One region of the Blastococcus colisei genome, then DNA from elsewhere that is predicted to be linked to it. Evidence: riboswitches for the same ligand, from Rfam matches in the RefSeq annotation. Region 1 holds a riboswitch; each other region holds the start of a gene.
The links. Region 1 has a riboswitch for thiamine pyrophosphate ahead of FHU33_RS17825 (purine-cytosine permease family protein). Riboswitches for the same ligand answer to the same signal wherever they lie in the genome.
Positions count from the first base shown of each region.

Region 2: linked by a shared signal. The riboswitch ahead of FHU33_RS19375 (purine-cytosine permease family protein) and the one ahead of FHU33_RS17825 (purine-cytosine permease family protein) in region 1 are both predicted to bind thiamine pyrophosphate.
Region 3: linked by a shared signal. The riboswitch ahead of FHU33_RS00555 (alcohol dehydrogenase catalytic domain-containing protein) and the one ahead of FHU33_RS17825 (purine-cytosine permease family protein) in region 1 are both predicted to bind thiamine pyrophosphate.
Region 4: linked by a shared signal. The riboswitch ahead of thiC (phosphomethylpyrimidine synthase ThiC) and the one ahead of FHU33_RS17825 (purine-cytosine permease family protein) in region 1 are both predicted to bind thiamine pyrophosphate.

Region 1 is NZ_VFQE01000001.1:3,743,333-3,747,535, reverse strand. It holds gene thiE (thiamine phosphate synthase) at 1-576, opposite strand, end outside; gene FHU33_RS17825 (purine-cytosine permease family protein) at 573-1,952, opposite strand; TPP riboswitch at 1,942-2,054, opposite strand; gene FHU33_RS17820 (TetR/AcrR family transcriptional regulator C-terminal ligand-binding domain-containing protein) at 2,545-3,162, opposite strand; gene FHU33_RS17815 (TetR/AcrR family transcriptional regulator) at 3,486-3,998, shown strand.
Region 2 is NZ_VFQE01000001.1:4,058,024-4,062,226, reverse strand. It holds gene thiO (glycine oxidase ThiO) at 1-329, opposite strand, end outside; gene thiE (thiamine phosphate synthase) at 326-1,027, opposite strand; gene FHU33_RS19375 (purine-cytosine permease family protein) at 1,093-2,457, opposite strand; TPP riboswitch at 2,447-2,559, opposite strand; gene FHU33_RS19370 (bifunctional 3,4-dihydroxy-2-butanone-4-phosphate synthase/GTP cyclohydrolase II) at 2,691-3,947, opposite strand; gene FHU33_RS19365 (flavin reductase family protein) at 3,944-4,203, opposite strand, start outside.
Region 3 is NZ_VFQE01000001.1:116,306-120,508, reverse strand. It holds gene FHU33_RS00570 (DEAD/DEAH box helicase) at 1-493, shown strand, start outside; gene FHU33_RS00565 (hypothetical protein) at 517-771, opposite strand; gene FHU33_RS00560 (maleylpyruvate isomerase family mycothiol-dependent enzyme) at 820-1,440, opposite strand; gene FHU33_RS00555 (alcohol dehydrogenase catalytic domain-containing protein) at 1,547-2,476, opposite strand; TPP riboswitch at 2,548-2,656, opposite strand; TPP riboswitch at 2,726-2,819, shown strand; gene thiM (hydroxyethylthiazole kinase) at 2,813-3,625, shown strand; gene thiE (thiamine phosphate synthase) at 3,622-4,203, shown strand, end outside.
Region 4 is NZ_VFQE01000001.1:3,294,403-3,298,605, forward strand. It holds gene bluB (5,6-dimethylbenzimidazole synthase) at 1-230, opposite strand, end outside; gene thiC (phosphomethylpyrimidine synthase ThiC) at 235-1,974, opposite strand; TPP riboswitch at 1,968-2,080, opposite strand; gene FHU33_RS15705 (RNA polymerase sigma factor) at 2,498-3,055, shown strand; gene FHU33_RS15710 (hypothetical protein) at 3,052-3,942, shown strand.

The DNA.
Region 1 (4,203 bases):
GGCGGTGATGCCGCCGATGGCGATCACCGGTACGGCGACCGCCGCCGCGACCGCCGCGATCCCGTCGACACCCAGCGGGTCCGGCAGCCCGGTCTTGGTCGCGGTGGCGAAGGCCGGGCCCACCCCGAGGTAGTCCGCTCCGGCGGCCACCAGCTCGGCGGCGGTCGCGGCGGTCCGCGCCGTGCCACCCAGCAGATGGTTCGGGCCGGCGATCGAGCGCGCCGCGGCCACCGGCAGGTCGCCGGCGCCCAGGTGGGTGCCCGCCGCGCCGACCGCGAGCGCAATGTCGACCCGGTCGTCGACGATGCACGTCGCTCCGCGCCGCGCGCAGACTTCCGCGACCCGGGCGGCGAAGTCGTACAGCGCCCGGTCCGGGCAGAACTTCACCCGGACCTGCACGATCCGGGCGCCGGCCGCCACCGCCGCGGAGACGACACCGAGGGCGTCCCTGCCCTGACGGGCGTCGGTGAGCACGTGCAATCCGCCGATCCGCCGGCGAACCTCCACCGCACGGTCCGGGCCGACCGGTAGCGGGGAGTCGGTCCGGCCGGCGGCGCCCATTCGGCGGCCCGTCACCGGAGGGCCTTGGACGGGGCGACCGGGAACCGGGCCCGGCGGCGGCGGGCGGACAGGCCGCCGGGCAGACAGATCAGCGTGGTCAGTGCCGCGGCCACCGCGAGGCTGACCAGCGAGGCTGACCAGCCGTTGGCCGGGTCGATGCCCAGCTCGGCCTGGCGGGCGGACCACCACGCCGTCCAGCCCCCACCCGGTCCGGCGAAGAAGGTCGGCAGCGTCAGCTGGTAGGCCACGAAACCGGCCGCCCACGCCAGCAGCAGGGCCGGGCGCGCCGGCGCAGTGTCCGACACATCCCAGCGGCCGCGCGGCAGCAGCCAGTAGGCGACCACGAAGACCCCGACCAGCGGAACGAACACCGCGCCGATCAGGAAGAGGAACGGCTCGTAGGCGACCAGGTCGGCCATCAGCGCCAGCCCGGTGGCTCCCACGCCCACGACCCCGGCCAGCACCCGGCGGTCCAGCCGGGCCACCACGTTCTGCGCCGACACCGCCGTCGAGTAGACGTTGGCGAACGCCTCGTCCACCTCCACCACGAGCAGCACCAGGACGGCCAGCAGCCCGAGCGGAACGGCCAGCAGCGCATCCACGACGTCCAGACCGCCCCGCCCGTAGGCGACCAGCGCCAGCGCGCCGAGAGTGAACAGAGCCATGGCGGCGCCGCCGTAGCCGGCCGCAGCGCCCACGAACGCGTCCCGCCCCCGCCGGACGTGCCGGGTGTAGTCCGCCGCCAGCGGAAACCAGGAAACCGGCAACGCGATCACGATGTCAGCCGCCGTCCAGAACGATCCGGCCCCGCGCTCGGTCACCGCCGGCAGCGGCTCGGACAACACCTGGATGTACAGGTAGACGATCGCGGCCAGCGCCGCCCACACCGCGTACCGCGCCAGCACCCGCACCGCGCCCAGCGGGCGCAGCGCCATCAGCGTGGCCAGCGCGCCCGCGGCGAGGACGAACGGCCAGCGCGGTGCATCCAGCGCCCGGGAGGCGGCCTCGGCGATGATCCACACCTCGAAGGCGGCCCAGCCCACGCACTGCACGAGATTGAAAGCGGTGGGCAGGAACGACGTCCGCCGACCCAGCAACCCCCGCATCAGCACCATCGCCGGCACGCCCTCCCGGGCGCCGGCCGCCGCCCCCAGGCCCAGCAACACCGATCCGATCACCGCACCGACCACGATCGCGCCGATCGTCACCGACAGCGGGCGGTCGGCGAGGACCACGTAGGTGGCCGCCACCGGCAACAGCAGGCTGACCCCCAGGCTGCCCCACAACCCCGCCGTGTCCCGCAGGCCCAGCGTCCGAGGCGGTGCTTGGGACAGCGTGATCGGTGCATCCCCCGATGACGTGGTGGCACCGACAGCGCCGGACCTGCTCATAATCGCTCCCTACGCCGGCATTACCCGGTCAGGTTCCAGCGGTCGGCGGCACAGTCAGCCGCCCTCTCAGCCCGGTACCTCCGAGCTCCCGCACATCGCGCATCCAGCCTACCGAGATATCCGCGCTCGCCGAGCGCCGCCCCCTGCTCTGCCACCACAGCGCACAACCGGCCTGAGCAGATGCGCAGGTCCGCGACGGTCGGCGCCCCGGCTCCCCGGCGAGCGAGAAGGCCGGCCCGAGACCCCCGGCCTTCTCAGCGTCTCGGGCATGTGTTCCATGCGTGGCAGGTCCGTGGCGTAGGCGTGCAGCTGCCCGGCGCGGCCCGACCTGGCGACCGCCGCGGAGACCCCGTCGGGCCAGCACGCTGGTGAGCCAACTTCCTCCTGCCGCCCACATCGCGTGCGGGGTCGGGTCCGCTTCCGAAGAGCTGGCAGCGCTCGTCGATGACACAATGGTGGCCCCGATCGAGGGCTGCGCCTCCTCGACGGTGCGGGTACGCGCCGGGCCGGACAGCGCGATCTCCTCGGCGAGGTCCTCGTCGTCGGGCTTCGGGGAGGGATTCCACCTCGACCAGCGCCAGCTGAACGGCGGTCACGCCGGCGGCTCTCTCAGAGATCTATCGAGGGCCTGGGACCGTCCACGGGCGGCGACTGCCGCTTCCATCTGCAGTCCGGCGATGAGGAAGTGGACGAGGCGGTCGATGTCGACCGCCGCCCGGGGCCTGGAGCGCAGTCGGTCGATCAGCAGCCCGCGCAGCACCCAGCACAGAGTTTGGATAGCGTAATCCGGAATCGTCCCGTGGCCCTCGGCGCGCGCAACGACCGCCGAGACGGCATGCATCAGGGGCCGGTCGAGCGCGTCATGGACCGCGACCTCGAGGCGCGGGTTCCAGATGGCGGCGCTGAGCACTGCGGCTACGACACGTTCGTCCCTGCTCGATGCGGTTCGCCACGGCTGCAGCAGCGTGTGCAAGTCCCGGTCGAGATCTCCCGAAGGCTCGAACGCGGGAAACAGCTGTACATGCTCGAGCGCGCTGACCACCAAGGCCTCCAGATCGGGCGAATCCCCGAGGGCCGGACCGGCGGCGCCCGCTCGGGCCTTGATCTCATCGGCGGTCAGGCCGGCGCAGCCCAGTTGGGCCAACGTGTCGAGCACGGCACTGAGGACATGCCGACAGCTCGGTGACTGCGAACTGAAGACCTCGCTCATGCCACCCGCCTTCCCTGCCGACAGAGCCCGACGAGGGGGATGCCGTGCGCGTCGCGCTGCCCTACGGGAGGCTAGGGATGACAGGCGGAACTCGGGGGTTCCTTCTACTGGAGGGCGCTGGACGTTCGGCGTACCCCGTCTTCGAGCAGCGGGTTTCCCCCTCAGCGATCTTGTCTGTCGCGACGATCCCTCGTTAGGCTCACTCAGTGTCACTGCGTCAGCCGAGCTCGCTGTCCTGGGGCGTTCCCCCGGCGGGTGCGCGACCCCGGCGGCGTCGACTGGATCCCTCTCGTGACCGGGCGATTCAGGCTGCTGTCCTGGAGGTGTTGGCGCAGGTCGGCTACGCCGGACTGACCATGGATGCGGTGGCCAGAACCGCCGGCGTCAGCAAGGCGACAATCTATCGGCGCTGGTCGTCCAAGGCGGACGTGCTGGTGAGCCTCATCGATACGGCTAGCGATGAGACGCTCGTGATCCCGGACTCTGGTTCCCTGCGGGATGACATGGTCGCGCTGCTGACCGCACTGGCCGCGGTGCTGGCGGGCCCGGGTGGAAGCGCCAGTCGAGCGCTGATCGGTGTCATGAACCAGGAACCGGCCCTGGAGGAAGCCTTCCGACGTGGTCCCATGGCGCGTTGGGCGGAAGCCTTCGGAACGGTCTGCGAGCGTGCCGTCGATCGCGGCGAGTTGGTGGCGAGTGGCGCAGCGTCGTTGGCTGCCGAGGCGGGCCCGGCGATCCTCTTGCTCCGCTGGATGATCAGTGGCATGGACGTCGATCAGGAGCTGGCCGTGGCGGTGGTCGACGACGTCATGATGCCGCTGCTCCGGCGGCTCTAGCATCCCGGATACCCCGTGCGCACTGTCGGTGCCCGCCTGCCAACTCGGCATGGGCGCGGGCGCCAACGATCACTGGAGATCGCATCCCAGATCGCCACTGACCACTGCGTCAGCATCGTCGGTTCGGTGTCCGCCCGGACAACGAGCACACGCTGCGCCGTTCCATTGCGCGCGAAGTGCACATGGAGCTCCGTTGCCCACCGGA
Region 2 (4,203 bases), 310 kb from region 1:
GTGTGCAGCGCGGACAGGGCGCGCATGTGGTCTTCGTCGAAGCCCACCACCAGGGTTCCGGCGGTGCGCAGTCCTACCTCGACGTCAGAGGTCTGCGCCAGCTCGGCGACGAAGCCGGGATAGCGCTGCAGCGAAGCCCGGCATAGCCGCAGCAGCGGCTCCTCGCCGTAGGCGGCCTCGGTCACCGGCGCCAGCATTCCGGCCGCGGCGAAGGAGGCCCCGGTGCCGGGAGCCTCGTCGACGACGGTCACCGACAGCCCGCGCTGCGCGCACCGCCAGGCCACGGTCAGCCCGATCAGTCCGCCGCCGGCGACGGCGATCTCGTTCACCGGGGCGCCGACCGGGGGACGCGGGTGGCCGGCGGCGGGCCTGGTTCCGGGCGCGGCGGGCGGCTCTGCGGTGCCGCGACCAGTGCCGCCAGCAGCGCTCGGGTGGCCATTCCCGGGTCGGCTGCGTCGGACACGGCGGAGACGACGGCCACGCCGGACGCGCCGGCCGCCAGCAACGCAGGGATCCGGGCGGCGGTGATGCCGCCGATGGCGATCACCGGTACGGCGACCGCCGCCGCGACCGCTGCGATCCCGTCGACGCCCAGTGGGGCCGGCAGCCCGGTCTTGGTCGCGGTGGAGAAGGCAGGCCCCACGCCGAGGTAGTCCGCGCCGGCCTGCACCAGCTCGGCGGCGGTCGCGGCGGTGCGCGCCGTGCCCCCCAGTAGATGGTTCGGGCCGGCGATCGAGCGCGCCGCAGCCACCGGCAGGTCGCCGGCGCCCAGGTGGGTGCCCGCGGCGCCGACCGCGAGCGCAATGTCGACCCGGTCGTCGACGATGCACGTCGCTCCTCGCCGCGCGCAGACTTCCGCGACCCGGGCGGCGAAGTCGTACAGCGCCCGGTCCGGGCAGAACTTCACCCGGACCTGCACGATCCGGGCGCCGGCCGCCACCGCCGCGGAGACGACACCGAGGGCGTCCCTGCCCTGACGGGCGTCGGTGAGGACGTGCAACCCGCCGATCCGGCGGCGAACCTCCACCGCCCGGTCCGGGCCGGCCGGAAGCGGGGGGTCGGTTCGGCCGGCGGCGCGCATTCGGCGGCCTGTCACCGGAGGGCCTTGGACCAGTCCCCGCGGCGGCGGGCGGACAGCCCGCCGGGCAGCCAGACCAGCGTGGTCAGTGCCGCGGCCACCGCGAGGCCGACCAGCGACGCGGACCAGCCGTTGGCCGGGTCGATGCCCAGCTCGGCCTGGCGGGAGGACCACCACGCCGTCCAGACCCCGCCCGGTCCGGGAAAGAAGGTCGGCAGCGTCAGCTGGTAGGCCACGAAACCGGCCGCCCATGCCAGTAGCAGCGCCGGGCGCGCCGGCGCAGTGTCCGACACATCCCAGCGGCCGTGCGGCAGCAGCCAGTAGGCGACCACGAAGACCCCGACCAGTGGGACGAACACCGCGCCGATCAGGAAGAGGAAGGGCTCGTAGGCGACCAGGTCGGCCGTCAGCGCGAGCCCGGTGGCAAGCACTCCGACCAGCACGGCCAGCATCCGGCGGTCCAGCCGGGCCATTACGTTCTGCGCCGACACCGCCGTGGAGTAGATGTTGGCGAACGCCTCGTCGACCGCCACCACCAGCAGCACCAGGACGGCCAGCAGCCCGAGCGGAACGGCCAGTAGCGCATCCACGACGTCCAGACCGCCTCGTCCGTAGGCGACCAGCGCCAGCGCGCCGAGGGTGAACAGGGCGATGGTGGCGGCGCCGTAGCCGGCCGTGGCGCCCACGAATGCGTCCCGCCCGCGCCGGACGTGCCGGGTGTAGTCCGCCGCCAGCGGGAACCAGGAGACCGGCAACGCGATCACGATGTCGGCCGCCGTCCAGAACGATGCGGCCCCGACCTCGGTCACCGCCGGCAGCGGCTCGGACAACACCTGGATGTACAGGTAGACGATCGCGGCCAGCGCCGCCCACACCGCGTACCGGGCCAGCACCCGCACCGCGCCCAGTGGGCGCAGCGCCATCAGCGTGGCCAGCGCGCCCGCGGCGAGGACGAATGGCCAGCGCGGTGCATCCAGCGCCCGGGAGGCGGCCTCGGCGATGATCCACACCTCGAAGGCGGCCCAGCCCACGCACTGCACGAGGTTGAAGGCGGTGGGCAAGAACGACGTCCGCCGGCCCAGCAGCCCCCGCATCAGCACCATCGCCGGCACGCCCTCCCGAGCGCCGGCCGCCGCCCCCAGGCCCAGCAACACCGATCCGATTACCGCACCGACCACGATCGCGCCGATCGTCACCGACAGCGGGTGGTCGGCGAGGACCACGTAGGTGGCCGCCACCGGCAGCAGCAGGCTGATCCCCAGGTTGCCCCACAACCCCGCGGTGTCCCGCAGGCCCAGCGTCCGAGGCGGCGCTTGGGACAGCGTGATCGGGGCATCGCCCGACGACGTGGTGGCACCGACAGCGCCCGACGCGCCCATGATCGCTCCCTACGCCGGCATTACCCGGTCAGGTTCCAGCGGTCGGCGGCACAGTCAGCCGCCCTCTCAGCCCGGTTCCTCCGAGCTCCCGCACATCGCGCACCCAGCCTACCGAGATATCTGCGCTCGCTTAGCGCCGCCCCCCTGCCCTGCCACCACAGCGCAGCTGTCTCAACGAGGCCCTTAGCAGAGCGATGGGCCAGCCCAAGATGGGGCTCACGGGCAGCCGTCCCTCAGCCGTCTCTCAGCCACGCCTCGGCGGCGCGCGTCCGCAGACGGTGGCCCATCCGCAGCTGCTTGGTGCGCAGGTAGCTGACGTTGTGCGGCGTCTCCACCACCGGCAGCGCCACCCGGCCCACGATCGTCAGCCCGTAGCCCTCCAGGCCTCCGAATTTGGCCGGGTTGTTGGTGATCAGCCGCAGCTGTGTGATACCGAGGTCGCCGAGGATTTGCGCGCCGACGCCGTAGCTCCGGGAGTCGACGGGCAGGCCCTGGGCCGTGTTGGCGTCCACCGTGTCCAGACCCTGCTCCTGCAGGGCGTAGGCGCGGATCTTGTGTGCCAGCCCGATGCCGCGGCCCTCGTGTCCGCGCAGGTAGACCACCGCGCCGCAGCCCTCCGCGGCCACGGCCCGCAGCGCCTGCTCCAGCTGCCCGCCGCAGTCACAGCGTAGGGAGCCCAGGATGTCACCGGTGAGACACTCCGAGTGCACGCGGACCAGTGCGCCGCCCTCGCTCCGTCCCGCTGCCGCGACGTCCCCGAGAACCAGTGCCAGGTGCTCGCTCCCGTCCAGGGTGCTGCGGTAGGCCAGCGCCCGGAAGTCCCCGAACTTCGTCGGCATGTGTGAGCTGGCGACTAGCTCCACCAGCTGCTCTGTGGCCCGCCGGTACCGGATGAGATCGGCGATCGCGAGCACCGGCAGGTCGTGCTCGGCGGCGAACGCGGCCAAGGAGGCGCCGCGGCGCATCGACCCGTCCTCGTCTACAATCTCGCCGATAACTCCAACGCCCGACAGTCCGGCCATGGTTGTCAGGTCGACGGCGGCCTCAGTGTGTCCCGCCCGGACCAGCACGCCACCCTCCCGAGCCCGCAGCGGGAAGATGTGCCCGGGCCGGCGCAGATGGCCCGCAAGGGTGGCCGGAGAGGCCAGCGCGCACACCGTGCGTGTCCGGTCTGCCGCCGAAACTCCCGTGCCCGTGTCGACGTGGTCGACCGTCACCGTGAACGCGGTGCCGTGCGCGTCGGTGTTGTCCGCAGTCATCTGCGGCAACCGCAGCTCCTCGGCGCGATCGGCGCGCATCGGCACGCAGATGATCCCTGTCGTGTGGCGCACCAGGAACGCCATCTGCTGCTCGGTCACGCACTCGGCGGCGAGTATCAGATCGCCCTCGTCCTCCCGGTCGGCGTCGTCCACCACGATCACCATCCGGCCCTCGGCCAGGGCCGCAACGGCATGCTGCACCGCCTCGGCCGGCGACTGCCGGGTGGTCACGCCGACTCCTCGAGATGGGCGTGGGTGCCGAACACCCGACCGTGGTACGTCAGCGGCCGGCCGTCGAAGGTTTCCGCGGCCACGACCGTGCCGAGAGCCACGACGTGGTCCCCACCGTCCACCAGGCTCGTGACCTCGCAGGCCAGCCACCCCGGAGCCCCCGGCAGCCGGGGCAGGTCGTCGTGCAGCTCCCAGTGAACACCGTCGAACTTGCCGGTCCCGCCCTTCTTGGCGAACCCCAGCGCAAGGGCGGACT
Region 3 (4,203 bases), 3.6 Mb from region 1:
GGCGGTCTCGGTCGAGTTCGTCGAGACGGCGGCCGACCCGATCCGCGAGGCCCTGCTGGACGCGGGCATCCCGGTCGCCGGCATCTACGGCAGGGACCGCTTCGATGTCGAGCGCGAGCGGCTGCGCTTCCAGCGGGGCGACGCGATGGTCTGCGTGTTCACCGTGACGGCGTCCATCTCGCTGCACGCCGGCGAGACTCTGCCGGACGGGCGGGCTGCCTCGGACACCCCGCGGGTGGGGCTCTTCCACCAGCCACGGTTCTCCGGCATCCAGGCCCGTCAGGTCACCGGCCGCACCCACCGGGACGGGAAGACCTCGCCGTGGCGGATCGCGTTCGCCGAGGACACCGTGGAGGAGCAGGTGGCGCGCGTGATGGTGGAGCGGCTGGCAGTCAGCGGCTCGGCCGCGGGCGCGGACACGTCGTCCCTCCGGGAGATCGCCGAGCTGCTCGACGCCGACTGGCTGCCCGCGGCGGCACTGGTCGACGGCTGATCTCCAGGGTGGTCCCCTGCGCGTCAGGCGCCCGGTGTGGCCTGCAGGTCGTCCCGTGGCGTCACGCGGTCGGCACGCACGGGGTGGCTACCGGCCCCGGTCTCGGTCCACTCCACCTCGACGACCTGTCCCGCGCGCAGACCGCCGTTGGCGCTGGGATCCAGCGCGGCTGCCTCCACCCAGCAGTCGCCCGGGAGATCCGGCGCCTCGATGAGGCCGGCGCCCTGGCTTCCGTCCCATCGGACGACCGTGCCCACACTCGTGCCGCTGTGCGCCATCTGCCCAGAGTGCGCGGAACCGCCGACAGCGGCAAGGGATGGCCGGGCTCAACCGAGCCGCTGCGCCACCCGGGCCCGTCCGGGCCCGGAGAGCTCGTCGGCGACCGCCCTCCGGCCCGCCACGGCCATCAGGAGGGCCTCGGCGGTGCCGTGGACCTCGGGCCCCCGACCGAACGCCCAGTCCAGATCGGTCGCCACGAGCCGGACGTCGCGCACGCGCACCACCCCGCGCAGCACCGGGCCGAACAGGGCGGTGCGCAGCGCGGGCACGAGCCGCTCCGCCGGGATGGTCCGCGGCTCGCCCAGCGGGCGCCGGATGTCCTGCTGGTGGATGAGACCGTCGGTGAGGGCGATCGCTCCGCCCAGGCCCGCGGTCAGCCCCGTCGGCGTGAGGTGGGCGCGGAGCAGCTCGACCAGCTCAGCCGGAGTGCGCACGGCGTACTCGCACAGACCGAGCGCATTCGTGCGGTCGACGAGGAAGAGACCGCGGGTGAAGCGAGCCGCCAGCTGCCGTGGGCCGAGCTCGTCGTAGCTCAGCACGTGGGCGACGACGTCCTGCACCGTCCAGCCCGCGCACAGCGACGGAGTGCGCCACTGCTCCGGGGTGAGCCGCTCCACCAGGTCGAGCAGGTCCTCGCGCTCGGCCCGCGCCTGCGCCATCACGCTCATGCGCCGCGACCACCGAACCTGTCACGGCCTCGGCAGCGCGCCGAGCGACCCATCGCCCCTGCTCGTCGGCCGGATAGGCGGATGGCGCGTCGTCGTGAGCGCATCGTCAGGGGCGGAGCACCGCTCTCCCGACGATCCGGCCGGCGCGCAGCTCGTCGAGGACGCGCGGGGCGTCGTCGAGGAAATGTTCGTCCACCGTCGTGCGCAGCAGGCCCCGGGCGCCCAGGTCGAGCGCCTCGACCAACTCGGAGCGGCGGTTGCCGACCGAGGTGACGATCCGCTGCTCGGGAACGACGAGCGAGAGCGGACTGATCTCCACGGTGTCGAAGCTGTAGCCGACGTAGACCAGCGTTCCCCGCTTGCCCAGGGACGCCAGAGCGGCGGCGCTGGTCTCCCTGGTGCCGACCAGCTCGAAGACCACGTCGGCGCCGGCGCCGCCGGTCGCCTCCCGGATCGGGGCCTCGACGTCCCCGCTCCCGTCCACCGTGACCTCCGCTCCCAGCTCGCGCGCCAGCCGCAACCGCTGGGGATCCCGGGCGACGGCGATCGGCCGCGCCCCGGCCTCACGGAGGACCTGGACGAGGGCCAGGCCGACGCCCCCGGTCCCGTAGACGACGGCGTCGGCGCCCGCCCGGACCCCCGCCACGCCCACCGCGTGCAGCGCCGTGGTGCCGCTGCAGCACAGCGTGGCCGCGACCGCGAGGTCCAGCCCGTCGGGCACCCGGACCACTGCGGAGGCGGGGACGACGACCTGCTCGGCGAATCCCCCGTCGCTGGCGAAGGCGAGGAACCCGAGCGGGGCGTCACAGAGGTGGTCGTTCCCGGCCTGGCACGAGCGGCACCGGTGGCAGGCATGCCGGTAGTGCACCGCGACGCGGTCTCCCACGGCGACGTCCTCGACGCCGTCGCCCACCTCGGCGACGACGCCGGCCACCTCGTGTCCCAGGGTGATGGGGGTCCGGGCCGGGGTCAGCAGCCCGTCGAGGAAGTGCAACTCAGTGCCGCACACCCCCGCGGCGGCGACGTCGATCAACACCTCCGTGGGGCCCGGGCGAGGACCCGGGACGTCCTCGACGACCACAGATCGTCCCGCTCCGTGGAAACGCACAGCACGCACAACTGCCTCCCTACGCCGGCATGACCCGGACAGGTTCCAACGGTCGGCGACCCCTGCCGCCCTCTCAGCCCATTCCGATGGGCTCCCGCGTACGGGCGGCACGCTAGCCGGTCGTTCCCGTCCTCGCCCGGGCAGCACGGCCACCCGCCCGGCTGTTACGTTCGGGGCGTACGTGGCACGGGGTGTCCTGACCGGGACTGAGAACACACCCGTCGAACCTGCTCCAGTTGGTACTGGCGAAGGGATGTCACCGGCATGGATGCCGTCGAACTCAACGCTGCCCGCGAGGCAGTGCGCGCGAACGCACCTCTGGTGCACTGCCTCACGAACACCGTCGTGCAGGCGATCACGGCCAACGCGCTGCTCGCCGCGGGCGCGGCACCGGCCATGGTCGATGCCCCGGAGGAGGCCGGCGACTTCGCCGCCGTGGCCTCCGCCGTGCTGGTCAACGTCGGCACCGTCCACCGCCGCACCGCCGAGGCGATGCGACTCGCAGCCCGGTCGGCCGGAACGGCGGGAACGCCCTGGGTGCTCGACCCGGTCGCAGTGGGCGGCCTGGCCTACCGCACGGAACTCGCCGCTGAACTGGTGGCGCTGCGTCCCACCGTCGTCCGCGGCAACGCCTCCGAGGTCATGGCGCTCGCCGGAGCCGGCGCCGGCGGCCGCGGCGTGGACAGCACCGCCGCCACCGACGACGCGGTCGCCGCGGCGGTGGGACTGGCCCTTCACACCGGGGGTGTGGTCGCGGTGAGTGGTGAGGTCGACCTGCTCACCGACGGACGCCGGATCGTCCGCGTCGGCGGCGGATCGGTCCTGCTCACGCGGACGACCGGCGCCGGCTGCGCGCTCGGTGCGCTGGTGGCGGCCTACCTCGCCGTCACCGACGATCCGTTGACCGGTGCGGCCGCCGCGCACGCCCACGTCGCGCTGGCCGCCGAGTGGGCGACGGCGACGGCCGCGGGGCCCGGCACGTTCGCCGCCGCGTGGCTCGACGCCCTCGACGCGGTGGACGGGGACGCCCTGGCCATCGCGGACCTCCGCGTGGCGGACGTCCGGGTCGCCGGGTGAGACGGCCGTTCGACCTCACGCTGTACCTGGTCACCGACACGGAACTGTGCCGCCCCCGGCCGGTGGCCGATGTCGTCCGTGCCGCGGTGGCCGGCGGAGTGACCGCCGTCCAGGTCCGGGACAAGGTCGCCTCCCGGCGTGAGCTGCTGGCGCTGACCCGAGCGGTCCAGGCCGCGGTCGCCGACCGACCGGACGTGTCGGTCGTCGTCAACGATGCCGTGGACGTCGCCCTGCTGGCCGGCGCCGACGGCGTGCACGTCGGCCAGGAGGACCTGCCGGCAGCCGAGGTCCGAGCGCTGCTCGGGCCCGACCGGCTGATCGGGCTGTCGGTGGAGAGTGCCGACGACCTCGAGAAGGCCCTGCGGCTACCGCCGGGAACCGTCGACGTCGTCGGTCTCAGCCCGGTCTGGGCCACACCGACCAAGCCGGAGGCGGGTCCCGGCCTGGGGCTGGACACAGTCGGCCACCTGACCTCCCTCGCCCGCGCCGGGGGGCTCTGCGCCGTCGCGATCGGCGGGATCGACGCCACGCGAGCGGCCGCCGTGGCCGCGACCGGTGTCGACGGGATCTGCGTGGTG
Region 4 (4,203 bases), 450 kb from region 1:
ACCGACGGAGCGGCGTGCGCGGCCCCGAGGACTCGCTGCAGGACCTCGTCGGGCAGCGGGTCTGGACGGAACCGGCGGACGTCCCGCCGGACCCCGATCGCCTCGTACAGCCCCGCCCGGGCCTCGGTCCCCAGCGCCCAGCCGGTCGGGTCGGCGGCCCGCTCGGAGGCCGCGGTCGCATCACCGACGAGCGGCACCGGCCGGGGCCACACCCGCTCGTCCGGCGTCACGGGGCTACTCGGCCAGAGGCAGCTGGATGCGGCCGCCGTGCGCAGTGAACTCGGCCGCCTTCTCCCGGAGGCCTGCGTCGATCGCCTCCTCCGACGTCAGCCCCCGCTCCTCGGCGTAGCGGCGCACGTCCTGCGAGATCCGCATCGAGCAGAAATGCGGGCCGCACATGGAGCAGAAGTGCGCCGTCTTGGCTGGGGCGGCCGGCAGCGTCTCGTCGTGCATCGACCGGGCGGTGTCCGGGTCGAGCGCGAGGTTGAACTGGTCCTCCCAGCGGAACTCGAAGCGGGCGTCGGAGAGGGCGTCGTCCCACATCTGGGCGCCGGGGTGCCCCTTCGCGACGTCGGCTGCGTGCGCGGCGATCTTGTAGGCGATCATGCCGTCCTTGACGTCGTCCCGGTCGGGCAGGCCCAGGTGCTCCTTGGGCGTGACGTAGCAGAGCATCGCGGTGCCGTGCCAGGCGATCATGGCCGCGCCGATCGCGGAGGTGATGTGGTCGTACCCCGGCGCGACATCCGTGGTGAGGGGCCCGAGGGTGTAGAACGGCGCCTCGTGGCACAGCTCGAGTTGCAGGTCGACGTTCTCCTTGATCTTGTTCATGGGCACGTGGCCGGGGCCTTCAATCATGACCTGGACGTCGTGCTCCCAGGCCACGGTGGTCAGCTCGCCGAGGGTGCGCAGCTCGGCCAGCTGGGCCTCGTCGTTGGCGTCAGCGACGCTTCCCGGCCGGAGCCCGTCGCCGAGGGAGAAGGTGACGTCGTAGGCCCGGAGGATCTCGCAGAGCTCCGAGAAACGGGTGTAAAGGAAGTTCTCCTCGTGGTGGGCCAGGCACCACGCCGCCATGATCGACCCGCCACGGGAGACGATGCCGGTCTTCCGCCGGGCGGTGAGCGGCACGTAGCGCAGCAGCACGCCGGCGTGCACGGTTATGTAGTCGACGCCCTGCTCGCACTGCTCGATCACCGTGTCCCGGTAGACCTCCCAGGACAGCTCCTCGGCCTTGCCGCCGACCTTCTCCAGCGCCTGGTAGATCGGCACGGTGCCGATCGGCACCGGCGAGTTGCGGAGGATCCACTCCCGGGTGCTGTGGATGTTACGGCCGGTGGAGAGGTCCATGACGGTGTCGGCACCCCAGCGGGTCGCCCAGGTCATCTTGTCCACCTCCTCCTCGATCGACGAGGCCACGGCCGAGTTGCCGATGTTGGCGTTCACCTTCACGAGGAACTCCCGGCCGATGATCATCGGCTCGGACTCCGGATGGTTCACGTTGGCCGGGATCACGGCCCGGCCCCGGGCCACCTCGGCTCGCACCTGCTCGGCCGGCACACCCTCCCGGACGGCGATGAACTCCATCTCCGGGGTGATCTGCCCCCGCCGGGCGTGGGCGAGCTGGGTCACGGCGGCACCGTCCCGAGCCCGCAGGGGCCGGCGTCCGTCGGCGGCGAACACCGCGTCGAGGTTGCGCAGGTCGCCGGAGCGACGACCGTCGTCCTCGGGCCGGACCGGGCGGCCCTCGTACTCCTCGGTGTCGCCGCGCTCGGCGATCCATGCCGCCCGCACCGACGGCAGTCCGCTGCGGACGTCGGCCTCGAAGGTCGGATCGGTGTACGGCCCCGACGTGTCGTAGAGGACGACGGAGTCGCCGGTGCTGAGCACGATCTCGCGCATCGGCACCCGCATGCCAGGACGCGGACCCGCCAGGTAGGTCTTACGGCTGGCCGTGGAGGTCGTGGACGGAGCTGTCAAGGGAATCCCCTCCCTACGCCGGTACGAACCGGATCAGGTTGTGGCGGTCAGCGGCCGTCTCAGCCGACTTCTCAGCCCGGTACGCCGGGCTCCCGCGGTGGCGAAAGGGACCCTAGACCTTGCCCCCGGGCGGCCCGCCACGACCCCGACGAGTCCTGTCACGCGAGCATCGCCACGGCGGCGGAGGCCGGCGAGCTACGTGGTGACCGCGTCCCGGTCCCGCTCCCGGGCGCACGAGCGCACGAGCACACGAGCGCGACCTGACCACCTACAGCTGCCAGTGGTCCACGGCGGAGGACCGGACCGGGAGGGCGGCGGGGGCCCTTCTCGCCACTTTCCGCGGGCTGGGCTGGGCGCGGACTCGAGTCAAGCAGCCAGCCGCGTCGAAGAGGCACGTTCCCGGGGAGGATGACCGACTCGATCGTTGATGCCTCAGGCTGCGACCCGCGGTTCCGCCATGCTCAAGACCGCACCTGTCGCTGCCGATGAATGAGCCGACGTCCATTCGAGCCGGAGGTGCCGGATGTCAGTAGGGATGCCCTTCCCCGGGGTGCTGGCGGCCGCGCAGGCGGGCGCCTCCTGGGCGCTGGAGGTGCTCTATCGGGAGCTGGCGCCCTCCGTGACCGGCTACCTGCGGCTGCACGGCGCTCTGGAGCCGGATGACCTGGCCAGTGAGACGTTCATCGGGGTCTTCAACGGCCTGTCCTCGTTCGAGGGGGACGAGGCCGCGCTGCGCGCCTGGGTCTTCACCATCGCGCACCGCCGCCTGATTGACGACTGGCGGCGCAGGAGTCGCCGACCCGAGCTGGTCGACTGCGGTGAGGAGGTCCTGCGGGGCTCCGTCGGCGGCGACGCCGAGGATGACGCACTCGCGGTGCTGGGCTCAGGCGCCGTCCAAGAGATGTGTGCCGCCCTGCCCGCCGATCAGCGCACGGTCCTGCTGCTGCGCATCCTCGCCGACCTGTCCGTCGAGCAGGTCGCCTCCGTGATGGGCCGCTCCGCGGCAGCGGTCAAGGCGCTGCAGCGGCGAGGACTGGTCACCCTTCGGAGTGAGCTCGTGCAGGAGGTCGCGCCCCTATGAGCCGGTCCAGCGATGTCGGGGATGAGATGACCAACGACCAGTTCGACGAGGCTTTCGAGTGCTTCCTCGTGGGACGACCCGTCCCGGCAGAGGCCGCTCCGCTCGTGGCATTCGCCGAGACGGTCCGGAACAGCTCCGCCCGTCCCGGGCGGCCCAGCCCGCAGCTGGCCGAGCTGCTGGCGACCGGTCTTCTCACCGATCCCGTCGGCCCGTCGACGGGGACGACCCCCACTGCTCCGGAGTCCGCGCGCGCCGCGGCCCCCGGGCCATCCACAAGGAGACGCCGCACAATGTTCACCGTCCTCGCCGCCGCCGCGGCCAAGTTCGCCTCTGCCGGAGTCGCTGCCCAGGCCGCGACCGGCGTGGGACTTGCGCTAGTCAGCGTGACCGGTGCCGGAGCCGCCGGGGTCCTGCCCGCTTCCATCCAGGACGGTGTCGCAGAAGTGATCGAATCCGTCACCCCCTTCGACCTGCCCGAGGCAGCCGATCGTCCGGTTCTCCCCGAGCAGGCCACCGTGCCTCACCCCGACGAGACAAGGCGCACACCCGAGGACCTGCCCGGTCCTGGGGACGTCCCCACCAAGGAGCAGTTCGGTACGTCCGTCAGGGAGGACGCGCAGGACGGCGGTGTCGACGGTGCGCAGGTCAGCACTGACGCCCGCGAGACCCACCAGCCCGAGCAGCCGGCGACCCCGGGAACCCGGGCCGCCGAGCGTCCGTCCGAACAGCCGGCGACCCCGGAAACCCGGGCCGCCGAGCGTCCGGCCCAGCAGTCTGCGGCCCCCCCGGCGCCCGAGACCCCCGGGGCGCCCGAGCCCTCGAGCGGAGGATCCGCGCGGCAGGGTTCTGCGGACGGTCAGGCGCAGGGCAGCTCCGGCCGGCCCTGACCCCGACGGCACCAGTTCTGCATACCCGCCATCGAGACCTGCGACGTCGTGGGCATCCGCGCGATGCCCACGACGTCGCAAACTCAGTGCGCTGACCGCGCCCAGATCCATCCTTAGCTCGCGCAGCTGGCGGGACCAGGGCAGATCCTGCTGCTGTTCGCCGACCGCAACGAGCGGTCGTGCGGTACTCCGTGGGCAACACCGCCCAACCGATGGCGGTGTCCATCTCCACCTACGACACGCTGCCGCCCGCCGAGCAGC